Regions from separate parts of the Alcaligenes sp. GW821-FHT11D07 genome, predicted to be linked through region 1. Evidence: predicted binding sites of a transcription regulator. Region 1 holds the regulator's gene; each other region holds the start of a gene.
The links. Region 1 encodes sigma-54, which starts transcription at its own class of promoters, with help from an activator protein. Its sites were predicted from a motif close to TGGCANGNAANCTGCTTT; they were not measured.
Positions count from the first base shown of each region.

Region 2: a site for sigma-54 is predicted at 2,652-2,669, ahead of AC1RSM_RS00920 (collagen-like triple helix repeat-containing protein). Genes of this name have one in related genera too.
Region 3: a site for sigma-54 is predicted at 2,311-2,328, ahead of exaC (acetaldehyde dehydrogenase ExaC). Genes of this name have one in related genera too.

Region 1 covers NZ_JBXART010000004.1:237,970-242,545, forward strand. The annotation lists gene leuA (2-isopropylmalate synthase) at 1-549, opposite strand, end outside; gene AC1RSM_RS17805 (hypothetical protein) at 881-1,435, opposite strand; gene rpoN (RNA polymerase factor sigma-54) at 1,452-2,837, shown strand; gene leuD (3-isopropylmalate dehydratase small subunit) at 2,892-3,530, opposite strand; gene leuC (3-isopropylmalate dehydratase large subunit) at 3,527-4,576, opposite strand, start outside.
Region 2 covers NZ_JBXART010000001.1:205,767-210,342, reverse strand. The annotation lists gene AC1RSM_RS00930 (collagen-like triple helix repeat-containing protein) at 135-1,901, shown strand; gene AC1RSM_RS00925 (MarR family winged helix-turn-helix transcriptional regulator) at 1,898-2,488, shown strand; gene AC1RSM_RS00920 (collagen-like triple helix repeat-containing protein) at 2,718-4,576, shown strand, end outside.
Region 3 covers NZ_JBXART010000002.1:822,711-827,286, reverse strand. The annotation lists gene AC1RSM_RS12380 (iron-containing alcohol dehydrogenase) at 1-566, opposite strand, end outside; gene exaC (acetaldehyde dehydrogenase ExaC) at 701-2,227, opposite strand; gene AC1RSM_RS12370 (sigma-54-dependent Fis family transcriptional regulator) at 2,470-4,356, shown strand; gene AC1RSM_RS12365 (DUF1178 family protein) at 4,307-4,576, opposite strand, start outside.

The sequences.
Region 1 (4,576 bases):
GGTGCTGAACACTTCAGGGGAGTACTCGTAGCCCCACTGGGTTTGCGGGTACTTGGCCACTTCGCTCTTGATCAAGCGGGTGCCGGTCAGGGCAATTTCTTTGATCTCGTCTTTGCTCAAGTTGAAAACAATCTTGCGAAAGGCGGGAGCACATGCGTTGTACAAGTGAATGATGGCGCGCTTGGCACCGGCAGCGGCTTCGGCCGTGCGCTTGATCAGGTCTTCACGCGATTGCGTCAGGACGATGATGGTGACGTCTTCAGGAATACGGTTTTCATCAATCAGCTTGCGAACGAAATCGAAGTCGGTCTGCGATGCGGACGGGAAACCGACCTCGATTTCCTTGAAACCGATTTTGACGAGCTGCTCGAAAAAACGCACTTTACGAGCCACGTTCATGGGTTCGATCAGGGACTGGTTGCCGTCGCGCAAGTCTGTGCTCATCCAGATGGGCGCTTTGGTAATGCGCTTGGAGGGCCAGGTGCGTTCAGCGAAGTCGCGATCAAAGGCGACAAAAGGACGATACTTTTGAGAGGGGTTTTTCAGCATTGCCATGGGGATACCTGTCGGACAAAAAGTGTTTAATTACTTCTTGCCGTCACCAGCGATTGCAGCATTTACGTAGGCCGGTGGCGGCACAAATTACGTAGATGTGGCTGAGTATTGGCTGCCGAACTGCCACAGGACACTAGGCCCGGCAACCGGACGCTAGTAGTAGCAGGCAGGATAGGCTGGAGGTGGTGGCCAACGAGTGGCCGCCACGCACGCAACGCAACAAGGCTGCTTCAGCAGCTGGGCTGAAACCTTGAGAGGCGTAGGAGAATTGGCGTGCGTGAGTCATGACCGTAAGTCAAACACAAAAGAAACAGGAAGGCAAGTATCAGGCTTGCGGTTCGTGCCGTTCATAATCGGCCTGTAACAAGCGGTTTTGCTGTTGAGCCAGTTCAATTTTGCCAAAGCGACCGGCGCGCAATTCGGCGTAAGCGCGTTGTAAATCACCCACAGTCAATGGGCTGCGTTGGTCTGGCCAAGACCATAAAATCACTTCACGCGCTGGACGACTAAGGGAACGGGCCAATTGCGCCACGGTTGCCTCGTCAATAATGCGTTGCTGATTACGTCGCATGATCGCTTGTACGAAGCCGTGCAAAAGATAGGCAATAATGAGGGTTATGACGCCCACTACCGTCCACCAGAAAAACGGGTTGTATTGTTTGATCAGCGCCAGGTTTTGAATGCTCAAGGCTTGCAGGCCGGAGTAGTCCAGACCGCGCCCAAAGCTGATAAGACGGTTCAGCAGGTCCCACCAGATAATGGCAACCACGATAGTGACGACGGTACAAATGATAGTGGCCGTGGCACACAGCTTAAATAGCGTGCTGCGCAGAGCCTGACTGTCATTGGAAGTGGGGGTCTGGGCGTTGTCGGTTTTCATGGAAATGATTGTACCTATGCTTACGCGTCAGTCACTAGATTTACGCCAGCAGCAGACGCTGGTTTTGACGCCGCAATTGCAACAGTCTATTAAAGTGTTGCAGCTATCGGGGGCGGAGCTGGAGCAGGAATTAGCTCAGGCTTTGTTGGACAACCCCTTGCTGGAGCGTTTGGACGTGCAGGCGGATGTCGTCGCCGAGCCGTTGCCCGAAGCCGCTTCGGGCGAGGCGGAATCCTCGTGGGCGAGTCTTGAGTTTCCCAAACATCAGGGCGACTCCGATGACCCGGACTGGAGCCCGGAATCCGCCCTTGTTCAGGACTTGCCTGCCTACCTGAGCGAGCAGTTGGGACTGTTGCGTTTGAGCGACCGTGACCGGATTTTGGCGCAGCTGATTATTGATGAGCTGGACGATAACGGCTACCTGCCCGTGTCCTTGGCAGAAATCCTGGAGTGCCTGCCGGACGAACTAGATATTGATGAAAGTGATATGCGCTGTGCCTTGGCGCAAGTGCAATCGTTGGAGCCAGCCGGAGTGGGTGCGCGGGATCTGGCTGAATGCCTGGGTTTGCAGCTATTGCAGCAAGCCGCCCAGCTTGAGACCACTGTGTTTGATTGCGCTCGTTACCTGGTGCGCGAGCACGTCAGTATCCTGGCCTCGCCCAGCCAATTGCGCCAACGCTGTGCAGGCCAATATCCAGCCGAATTGGTGGAGCGTGCTCATCACCTGATTTTGAAACTGGACCCCAAACCTGGCCGTGCCTGGACTCAGAATGTCTCGGCCTATGTGGTGCCGGACGTGCTGTTGGTACGTGGCAAGGAGCGCTGGCAAGCGGTCTTGAACCCCCTGGCGGTCCCCCGTTTGCAGATGGTCCATATGCCTGACCATGAAATCGACGCTCATCCCGCCTTGTTGGCAGAACGTCAAAAAGCCACGGGTTTGCTGCGCAGTGTACACAGCCGTTTTGTGACGATTCTGCGGGTGGCGCAAGCCATTGTGCAGATGCAGCAGGACTTCTTTACGAAAGGGGTGTCGGCCTTGCGGCCTATGCAGTTGGCTGATTTGGCTGCCGAGTTGGACCTGCATGAGTCGACGATTTCTCGTGCAACGCGGCAAAAATACATGCAGACCCCCCATGGCGTCATGGAGCTCAAGCAGTTCTTTACGGTGGGGCTGGCCAGTTCCGATGGCAAGGCGGATATGTCGGCCGCTTCGGTGCGGGCGCAGATTGTGCAGATGATTCGGGATGAGCCGCCTGCCAAGCCGCTGTCAGATCAGCAGATCACGGATCTTTTGCAGGCTCAGGGCCTGACCCTGGCGCGACGTACGGTCGCCAAGTACCGGGAAGCTGAAGGTTTGGCACCCGCGTCGCAGCGCAAGATGCGGGCGGCGGCGGGGGTTTAGCCCAGGCGGCAGTGTCCTTGTCGTACACGTCCCGCCCTCCCCACCGCCTTCGGCTTAACTAAACAGCCAGGGTTCCTTTATCTTGCGCTGTTGTTCATAGGCTTGGATAGCATCCAGCTTTTGCTCAGTGACGCTGATGTCGTCCAGGGCCAGCAGCAAGCGATGGCGACGCTCGGGCTCTACCGCAAAGTCCATGTGCAGACCCGGCCCGGTCAAAATGCCCTTTTCCAGATCCACACCCCATTCTCCCCACGGTTCACGGGCGGCGATGGTAAACAGCGTGTCTACTTGTTCCTTGGTGAGCTGTATAGGTAGCAAGCCATTTTTAAAGCAGTTATTCCTGAAGATGTCGGCAAATGAGGGGGCAATAAGTACAGCAATACCTACATCCTTCAAGGCCCAAACAGCATGTTCCCGGCTGGACCCGCAACCAAAGTTCTCCCGGCTTAGCAGGATTTGTGCGTTTTGTGCTTGGGGCTGATTCAGGCAAAAGCTGTCAATGAGTTCCCGTTCTTCCAGCGCTTTGCCGGGATAGCCAATGTCTGCGTAGCGCCAGTTGTCAAAGGCATATTGTCCAAAGCCGGTGCGCGACAGGGAGGTCATGTACTGCTTGGGCAAGATGGCATCGGTGTCCACATTGGCGCGGTCCAGGGCAATCAGGCGTGATTGTACGGTGGTAAAGGGCGTATTCATGAGGCGTCCCAAAGGCGGATATCGACAAGGTGGCCTGCAATTGCCGCTGCGGCGGCCATGGCTGGGCTCATCAAATGGGTGCGACCCAAAGCGCCCTGCCGCCCTTCAAAGTTTCGATTGGAGGTTGAGGCGCAGCGCTCTCCGGGGTTCAGGCGGTCTGCATTCATGCCTAGACACATGGAGCAGCCGGGCTCGCGCCATTCAAAACCGGCTTGTATGAAGATTTGATCCAGACCTTCTTGTTCAGCCTGACGTCGTACCAGCCCCGAGCCGGGTACGACCAAGGCTTGCAGCACGGTGCTGGCAACGCGCTTTCCTTGAATCATGCTGGCGGCGCTACGCAAGTCTTCAATGCGCGCATTAGTACAGGAGCCGATAAAGACCCGGTCTATGGCAATGCCTGTCAGTGGCTGACCGGCTTGCAGATCCATATAGTCCAGCGCTCGCTGTGCATCCGCTTGTTTTCCGATGGCTGCTTTCTGGGGATCAGGGATGTGCTGGTCAATAGGTGCCGCCATATCGGGCGAGGTCCCCCAGGTCACCGTGGGGGCCACCTGTGCCGCGTCTATGCATAACTGCTGCTCGTAGTGACAGCCTTCATCACTGACCAGCGTGCGCCAGTAGCGTTCGGCCTGAGTCCACTGCGCTCCTTTGGGGGCCAGGGGGCGACCCCGCACATAATCCAGCGTTTTTTCATCTACCGCGACCAAACCGATGCGGGCGCCTGCCTCAATAGCCATATTGCACAAGGTCATGCGCCCTTCCATCGACAAGGCCCGAATCGCCGGGCCGGTAAATTCAATGGCGCAGTCCCGCCCGCCATCGGCGCCCAGACGGGCAATGATGTGCAGGATCAAATCCTTGGCGGTGCTGGTGGTAGGGAGCTCGCCTTGCACGTCCACTTGCAAGCTGCGCATGCGGCGTATGGCCAGGCATTGCGTAGCCAGCACATGCTCGACCTCTGAAGTGCCAATGCCAAAGGCCAAGGCAGCAAAGGCCCCGTGTGTGCTGGTATGGGAATCGCCCGCCACGATGCTGGAACCGGG
Region 2 (4,576 bases), on a different contig from region 1:
AAAACCAATAAGTCATTGATTAAATTAAAAAAATAAAAATAAAAAAAGTAAAAATAGGGAATTGGCACAGTACTTGCTTCATGTCTATCAACAGACCCATCAGGGCGAGCCTACACTTCCAATCGGAGTCAGACATGAAAGCAAGGAATTCAGCAAGAAAAGCCTCGGTACAGCAGATTTTGCAACGTACTGTTGTGGCCACCTTAGTCATCAGCGCGGTCGCTTTGGCCGGTTGCTCCTCGCGCGGAGGCGTTCGGGACGGCCTTGAAGTGTCCGTACGTCCCCCCGTTGTAGACCCCAATCTGCCCAACCCCGGTGACGGCGGCAATGGAGGTGGTAATAACGGCGGTGGCAATAATGGGGGCGGCAACAACGGCGGCGGGAATAATGGGGGTGGTAACAATGGCGGCAGCAATGGCGGCAGCAATAACAGCCTGACCGAAAATGCCCTGGGCAATTTGGGCAAAGCCGTAGATAACGTTGTTCCTCTGAACTTGAGCAAAACCGGCTCAGAACTGGGCAAAACCTTGGATGGCGCCCTGAAACCCGTCACGAATATTGTGACGGACACGACACGCACTGTCGGTGGTGTCACTGGTCTGGGGCAACCGGTTAATGGCCTTACCCAACAAGTGGGTGGAGTGGTCTCCAACTTGGGTGGACAACTCAGCCAATCGGGCTTGCCTCTGAACCTGGGCGAAGGTGTAGGCGGTTTGACGAATCATCTGGGACAGGCTGTGAGCTCGCTAGGCGGCTTGTTGGTCAACGATCCCAAGAACTCGAACCCACTGGGCAATACCCTGCACCACGCCACCAAAGGCGTAGAAGTACTGACAGGTGCCTTGCTGGGTGAAGGAAGCTTGCTGCACCCGTTGACCTCTCAACTGGGGCTGGGTGGCATCTTGCTGGCAGATTCTGGCGAACCTATTTTGAAACCAGCCTTGGGCAATGTCGGCCAAACCGTCGACAACATTCTGCCTGTGGGCCTGGCTCCGATTCTGGGTGATGTCGGCTCCGCGTTGGACAATACGGTGGCCCCTGTAGTGGCAACCGTCACCAATGTCACTCAGCAAGTGGGTGATGGTTTGGGTGTAGGCCAGCCTATCAACTCGCTGCTGGGCGGCGTAGGCAATGTACTGAACCAGGCAGGCGGCACCTTGGACTCTGCCACGCCTCTGGGCTTGGGCGGTGTGTTGAGCCACTTGGGGGATGCAGTATCGGCCACAGGCGGCTTGCTGCACGCTACGCCTGACAACACTAATCCTTTGGGTAATGTGCTCAATAGCACTACCTTGGCCGTCGCCTCTTTGACAAACGGACTGGGCGGAATCACAGGTGGAGAAGGCGGTGGTCTCTTATCGCCTGTCACTGGCCTGCTGGGCGGCTTGGGTGGCGGTGAAGGAGCCAACGCTGGCTTGCTGGCTCCAGTCACTGGCTTGTTGGGTGGATTGACAGGCGGCCTGACTGGCGGTGAGGCAAGCAACGGTGGCCTGCTGGCTCCGGTGACTGGCTTGGTCGGTAGTTTGACGGGCGGCTTGGCTGGCGGTGAAGGTGCCAACGGCGGTTTGCTGGCTCCAGTCACTGGCTTGGTCGGCAGTTTGACGGGCGGCTTGGCTGGCGGTGAAGGTGCCAACGGCGGCTTGCTGGCTCCCGTAACAGGTTTGTTGGGTGGCATCACAGGCAGTGTTGCAATCGGCGGCGGTGCCGGCGCAGAGGCACAAGCGGGTGGTGGTTTACTGGCACCGGTAACCGGCTTAGTTGGCGGTCTGGTAGGCGGCTTGACCGGCGGAGTCAGTGTACAAGCGGAAGGTAATGCAGCAGGCGGTACCCAAGCAAATGGCGGCTTGTTGGCTCCTGTAACCGGCCTGTTGGGCGGCCTGCTGGGAGGTGGCAAGAAATGATGAATAAAGTGATGAACCCGGTAAGTCTGCCAGTCAATTTCCACCCTGGCGCCCAGGGCGCCGGGGCCCGATCAAACTGGTCTAGCTTTTCTGACGAGCAAGCCGTGTTATCTGAAAAAATGCTGCTGGATCTGAGCAAAATGCTGGGTCGCCAATTCACCATTTATGCCGAAGCTCTGAAAGCCAGCCTGGCTGAAGAGGCCTGCATGCCACTCAATGATTTCAAGGCGCTGGAATACATCATGGAGTTTGATGCTCTACCTACCGGACAACTGGCACATCTGATGGATTTGAGCGCTAGCGGAGTCAGCGCATTGATCAATAGGCTGGAACACCGGGGCTACATTACTCGCGGTCGCCACCCTTTGGACAAACGCGTCATTGCTCTGCACCCGGTAGTAGACAAGTGTCGCGATGTACTGGCTGTCAAAGAGCGAGCGATCAACCAGGCCATCAACACAGCTGCCAATCAAAATCCGGCACAACTGATCGCGATGTATGACTTTCTGGTCGATAGCATGAGTACCTTCAGGCAGAACACCAAGGCTTGGCTGGACGCCAAGGCGCTCGTACCCCGAACTTCCTGACCCCCTGTATATCTCCACCAGAACCGCTGCTTGTCAGCGGTTCTTTTTTTGTTACGTAACACGTTCCGCCCCCGGCCTTTAAGCCGTAACAAATAGGCCTCTTTTTTCTCTCCTCTTTCGCCCAAACTCAATATAAATGCGGCTTTCAGAGGCCCCAATAAATTGGCACGCGAATTGCTTCACTAGATTCAGGAAGCAAGCACATACCGATTATTTATTGGAGCACGCAATGTATAAAAATATCGACAGCAAGAAACCAGGCCTGCGCCTGACACTCCTGGCCACCTTGATGGTCAGTACCTTGGCGTTAACTGCCTGCGGAAGCTTGAGCGGTGGCGGTTCCTCGGGCGGTTCAGACAACTCCGTTCCAACCAACCCCGACCCAGGCGGTTCAGGTGGTGGCAATAACGGTGGCGGCGACAACGGCGGCGGCAATAACGGCGGCGGCGACAACGGCGGTGGTAATAACGGCGGCGGCAATAACGGCGGTGGTGATAACGGCGGCGGCAATAACGGCGGCGGCGACAACGGCGGTGGTGATAACGGCGGCGGCAATAACGGCGGCGGCGACAACGGCGGTGGTGATAACGGCGGCGGCGATAACGGCGGCGGCGATAACGGTGGTGGCGACAACGGCGGTGGTGATAACGGCGGTGGCAATCCTCCCGGCCGCACAGTTGGACCACTAGAAACAACGCTGAACAATGTTGGGGAAGCGGTTGATAACGTGCTGCCAATTGGTTTGCAAGACACCGGTGGCAAAATCGGCAAAACACTGGATACGGTGGTTTCCCCTGTAGTTGACACTGCGACCGGCTTGACGCAACAGATCGGCGGCGCCACCGGTCTTGGCAAACCTATCGACAGCTTGCTGGGACAAACAGGCAATGTGGTTACCAACTTGGGCGAGCAGTTGGGCAACAGCAATTTGCCGTTGAATCTGGGCCAAGGTGTGGGCGGCTTGGTTGCCGGTGTGGGTGGGGCTTTGGGCAGCGTGGGTGGCTTGCTGAACAATGATCCCAATAACCCGAAACCAGTAACTGCTGTTCTGGGGCATCTTACCGGCGGCGTTTCGGCATTGACCGGTTCACTGCTGGGCGAAGGTAGCCTGCTCTATCCTCTGACCGGTCAACTGGGACTGGACGGCTTGCTCAGTGGCGCAGATGCCCAACCTATTTTGCAACCTTCACTAGCTAACGTAGGCCAGACCGTCGACAACATTTTGCCTATTGGTTTGAATCCAATTTTGGGCAATGTGGGTGAAGCCTTGGATACGGTGGTGGCTCCTGTAGGCGCCGTCGTGACCCAAGTGACCCAACAGTTGGGCGATGGCCTGGGCGTCGGCCAGCCTATCAATTCCTTGCTGGGTAATTTGGGCAATAGCCTAAGCCAAGTCGGCACCCAACTGGATGGCACGACACCTCTGGGCTTGGGCGGGACGGTTAACCACTTGGGTCAAACCGTTGCATCCCTGGGCGGCCTGCTGCACAAAACGGAAGGCAACACGAACCCACTGGGCAACACTTTGAACCACGCAACCCAAGCCGTAGCCTCCTTGACGGGTGGTTTGACGGGGAATGGTGAGGGCGGCTTGCTCTCCCCTGTCACCGGTTTGCTGGGCGGCCTGACGGGTGGCTTGGGCGGTGACCCCGGCAACGGCGGTTTGCTGGCACCCGTGACCGGACTGGTCGGTGGCCTGACGGGCGGACTAGGCGGCGGTGAAGGGGCTAACGGTGGTTTGCTGGCCCCAGTAACTGGTTTGGTAAGCGGCTTGGTGGGTGGCCTGGGTGGCGGTGACGCGGCCAACGGCGGTGGATTGCTGGCTCCCGTGACCGGACTGGTCGGTGGATTGACGGGCGGACTGGGCGGCGGTGAAGGGGCTAACGGCGGTTTGCTGTCCCCAGTCACTGGCTTGGTAGGCGGTTTGGTCGGTGGACTAGGTGGCGGTGACGCGGCCAACGGCGGTGGATTGCTGGCTCCCGTGACCAATCTGGTCGGTGGCTTGACGGGCGGACTAGGTGGCGGTGAAGGGGCTAACGGTGGTTTGCTGGCTCCGGTTACTGGCCTGGTAGGAGGTCTGCTGGGCAC
Region 3 (4,576 bases), on a different contig from region 1:
GCGGTTAGCGATGCAGGCATGCCTTCCATCAGCTCGGAGTCGTTCACGGACAGGAAGGGTGTGATGTGACGGTCGATGATGGCCATTTTTACATGGCGGGTTTCATCGGTGATGATGGTAAAGCGTGTCATCTCTGACGCTGTGCCTGCGGTGGTGTTGATAGCCAGCAGTGGCAGTTGCGGTTTGGCGGACTTATCCACGCCTTCGTAGTCGGCGATCTTGCCGCCATTGCTGGCAACCAGGGCTACGCCTTTGGCACAGTCATGTGAAGAGCCGCCGCCCAGGGACACCACCAGATCCGCATTGTGAGCACGCAGAGCGTCCAGGCCTGCATTGACGTTACCCACCGTGGGGTTGGGCTGTACCTGATCAAAAATTGCGGTGTCGACGCCCTGTGCAATCAGCTTGTCTGCCACAAGTTTGGCCATACCCAACTTGGCCAGATCTGCGTCCGTAATGATCAAGGCTTTTTTGAAGCCCATTCTCCCAACAATCGGCATGGCCTGATCCAGTGCGCCAGGGCCCAGTACATTGTGGGGGGTCATGAAAAATTCAGAGACAGTCATTGTGCGTACTCCTAATTGACGATCGAAGAAGCTCCTTGCGACCTCGGGGGTGTACGTATTGAGAGCGCGCAAGGAAGGTATCCCCCCATCTTGAATGGGGGGAGGTCTTACAACACTACGAACAGATCAATAGATCAGAAGAAGCCCAGGGCGTTCGGGCTGTAGCTGACCAGCAGGCACTTGGTTTGCTGGTAGTTATTGAGGGCCATCTTGTGGGTTTCGCGGCCAATGCCGGATTGCTTGTAGCCACCGAAAGCAGCGTGGGCAGGATACAGGTGATAGCAGTTGGTCCAGACGCGGCCTGCTTCAACGCCACGGCCTACGCGGTAGGCACGCGAGCCGTCGCGGCTCCAGACGCCAGCACCCAAACCAAATTCGGTGTCGTTGGCGATGGCGATGGCTTCTTCTTCGTCCTTGAAGGTGGTCACAGCGGCCACCGGTCCGAAGATTTCTTCCTGGAAGGTGCGCATGCTGTTCTTGCCCAGCAGCATGGTGGGGCTGATGTAGAAGCCATCATCCAGACCCTTGCCCAGACGATTACGCTCCCCGCCAATCAGGCGTTGTGCGCCCTCTTCGCGGCCCAGGTCGATATAACCCAGAATGCGCTCCATCTGTTTCTCGGAGACTTGCGCACCGACCATGGTGCCAGCGTCCAGCGGATTGCCCGCTTGAATACGTTTAACGCGCTCTACCGCACGCTCGATAAAGCGTTCGTAGATGGACTCTTGAATCAAAATGCGCGACGGGCATGTGCAGATCTCGCCTTGGTTCAGGGCGAACATGCTCAAGCCTTCCAGAGCCTTGTCCAGGAAAGCATCGTCAGCCTGCATCACGTCTTCAAAGAAGATGTTGGGGCTCTTGCCACCCAGCTCTACCGTTGCTGGGATCAGGCGGTCAGCCGCTGCGTGCAGGATTTCACGGCCAACGGGGGTGGAGCCGGTAAAGGCGATTTTGGCGATACGGGGCGAGTTAGCCAGCGCGTGGCCAGCTTCCTTACCGTAGCCGGTGACAACGTTCAGAACGCCTGCGGGCAGCAAGTCACCGATGATTTCCATCAGCAGCAGGATAGATGCAGGAGTTTGCTCGGCGGGCTTCAGGACGATGGGGCAACCGGCAGCCAAGGCTGGCGCCAGTTTCCAGGCCGCCATCAACAGCGGGAAGTTCCAGGGGATGATCTGGCCGACCACACCAATAGGCTCATGGAAATGGTAGGCGACGGTGGTGCCATCGATATCCGAGAGACTACCTTCCTGAGCACGCAGGCACCCGGCGAAGTAACGGAAGTGGTCCACGGCCAAAGGTAAGTCGGCGGCGCGGGTTTCACGGATGGGCTTGCCGTTGTCGATGGTCTCGGCCACGGCCAAACGTTCCAGGTTTTGCTCGATGCGGTCGGCAATGCGCAGCAAAACAGCTGAGCGCTCGGCAGGCGAGGTATTGGCCCACTGCTTGCGCACTTTGTGCGCAGCATCCAAGGCCAAGTCGATATCTGCGGCACCTGAACGAGCCACCTGGCAAAACACCTGCCCGGTCACGGGCGAGACATTATCAAAATACTCGCCTTCAACGGGCGGAACCCAGCGGCCACCGATGTAGTTGTCGTAACGGGATTTGAACGGGAATTCCAGATCCAGGCCCATGGATTTGAGATCGGATAGATTCATGATGTCTCCTTATTGATTTAATTTGATGTCACCTAAGGTGCACCGCAGAAAAAGGCTTTTTTGTCCTTCATCTTGTTTTAAGTAAAGCAAATAGCGTGCCAAACTAATTAGCGATTGTCCCGACTCGCTCCTGGGCCTGCCCCCCTCCATAATGAGGTGACCTCCAGTCGCAGGCTGCGACAGCAACTGTCGCAAAAAGCGAGCCCTGTCGCAGATTGCGACACCCCTCCCGGAGCACACTGATGACTTCTCTACACTCGTTTTGCCCGCAGACCAATGAAACCATGTGGCGTCAGTCCTGGGAGCGCTGCCAGACGATGGAGTCGGAGTTAAGTGCTGAACCGCGCGACATGAGCCAGGGGGCCTTGCGACAGTTACTGGAACAGCAGCATCACCTGTTGCACCACTCTTCAGCCGCCGTGCAGGATCTGGCGGCCTTAGTGCATCCCCACCGTAGTCTGGTCTTATTGTGCGACGCCCAAGGCACCGTGCTGCAACAGGCGGGGGACCCCAATTTTCTGCAGCGGGCTGAACAGGTGGCTTTGCGCACCGGCGTCAGCTGGGCGGAGAACCACAGGGGAACTAACGCCATCGGCACGGCGCTGGTCTGCGCCAAGCCCATACGAATTCATGGCAGTCAACACTTTCTGCCAGACAACCGGATTTTGAGCTGCCACGCCGCGCCAATTTTTGACCCTTATGGGCAGATCATCGGCGTCTTGGATATTTCCGGGCCTTCCGAGCTGGAACATCATTACGCCCTGGATTTGGCGCAGTTATATGCTCGCCAGATCAGCCGCCAGATGCTGGAATCTTTATGCACACCAGCGCGCCGTCTACTGCACCTGCATACCGATCCCGCTTTGCTGAACAGCGCCTTTAGCGGTCGCTTGCTCATTGAAGACGACATGATTGTGGCCGTTGACGAGTTGGCCGCCCGCATGCTGAAACAAGACTGGCAAGAGCTGCCCGGCCAGGATCTGAACTCCGTTCTGGAGCAAGTCAAAAGCACGAATCGCCCAGTGACGCTGCACCTGAGCACAGCCACTAAAACACCAGCACCTGCGCGCCCGGTTCAAGTTCCAAGCGATATTTCCGATACGCCGCAGCTTTCCCCCCAACAAGAAAAAGCATTGGAGCCTGCTGTACGTGCCATGCAAATGGGCTTGTCCATCTTGCTGAGCGGCCCTAGCGGCTCGGGCAAGGAGCGTATGGCCCGTGAACTGCATCGTCGCCACAAAATACAGTCTGGCCCTTTTGTGGCCATCAACTGCGCCGCTTTGCCGGAAACGCTGATTGAGGCCGAGCTATTTGGTTATGAAGCGGGTGCCTTTACCGGCGCTCGTCGCCAAGGCTACGCGGGCAAGCTGCGACAAGCTCACGGCGGTGTGCTGTTTTTGGATGAAATTGGCGATATGCCCGTGGGCCTGCAAAGCCGTTTGCTGCGTGTGCTGCAGGAGCGCGAAGTCCAGGCCCTAGGCTCGGAACGCACGCACAGGCTGGATTTTCAGTTGATCAGCGCCAGCCATCAGCCACTGGAAACCCTGGTACGCGACGGACGTTTCCGGGCAGATCTGTATTTCCGCCTGCAGGACTACATCTGCAAGGTGCCCAGTCTGCGGGAACGCACGGACCTGGGGGACTATATTGCCAGTGAGCTGGCCGTACTCGCCCAAGGCCAGGCTGCGCCCCAACTGCACCCGGAAGCCCTGCAACGGCTGCAAGACTATGACTGGCCTGGCAATTACCGCCAGTTGCGCTCAGTACTTTTGCAAATCATTGTGCAAGACGCTCCAGGACGTCTGTGGCGAGCGGAAGATCTACCTGCCCTGCCATGTCTAAGCCCTGAACATAACTCCACAGTGGCCTCGCTCCCCGCGCCGGATATCGTGAATCACTCAATGCGCAGCCACATCGCTGTGCCTGCTACTCCCAAAGCACAAACCTTAAAGGAACAGGAATACGCAGCCGTGCAACAGGCCTTGGATGATCATCAGGGAAATATTTCACAAGCGGCACGCGCTTTAGGGCTGCATCGCAGCACCTTGCACCGCCGTATTAATGAAATGGCGCAAGCCCTTACTGCAGGCGGTCGTCATCCAGAAAGTCGGGAATCGGCATGGCAATAATGCCGTCTTCGGCCAGTTCCTGATATTCCTGCACCGTCGCCTGCCCCCGAATGGCACGGGGCTCTATATCGCCTTCGTGCATGCGGCGGGCTTCCTGGGCAAACTGGGTGCCCACATTGTCGGATTTACGGATTACTGAACGCAGCTCCTGCATGAGCTGACCTTGAATAGCCCGTATTTGTGCCTCGCTAGGCATAGCGGCCGAGGCGGAGGCCGGAGC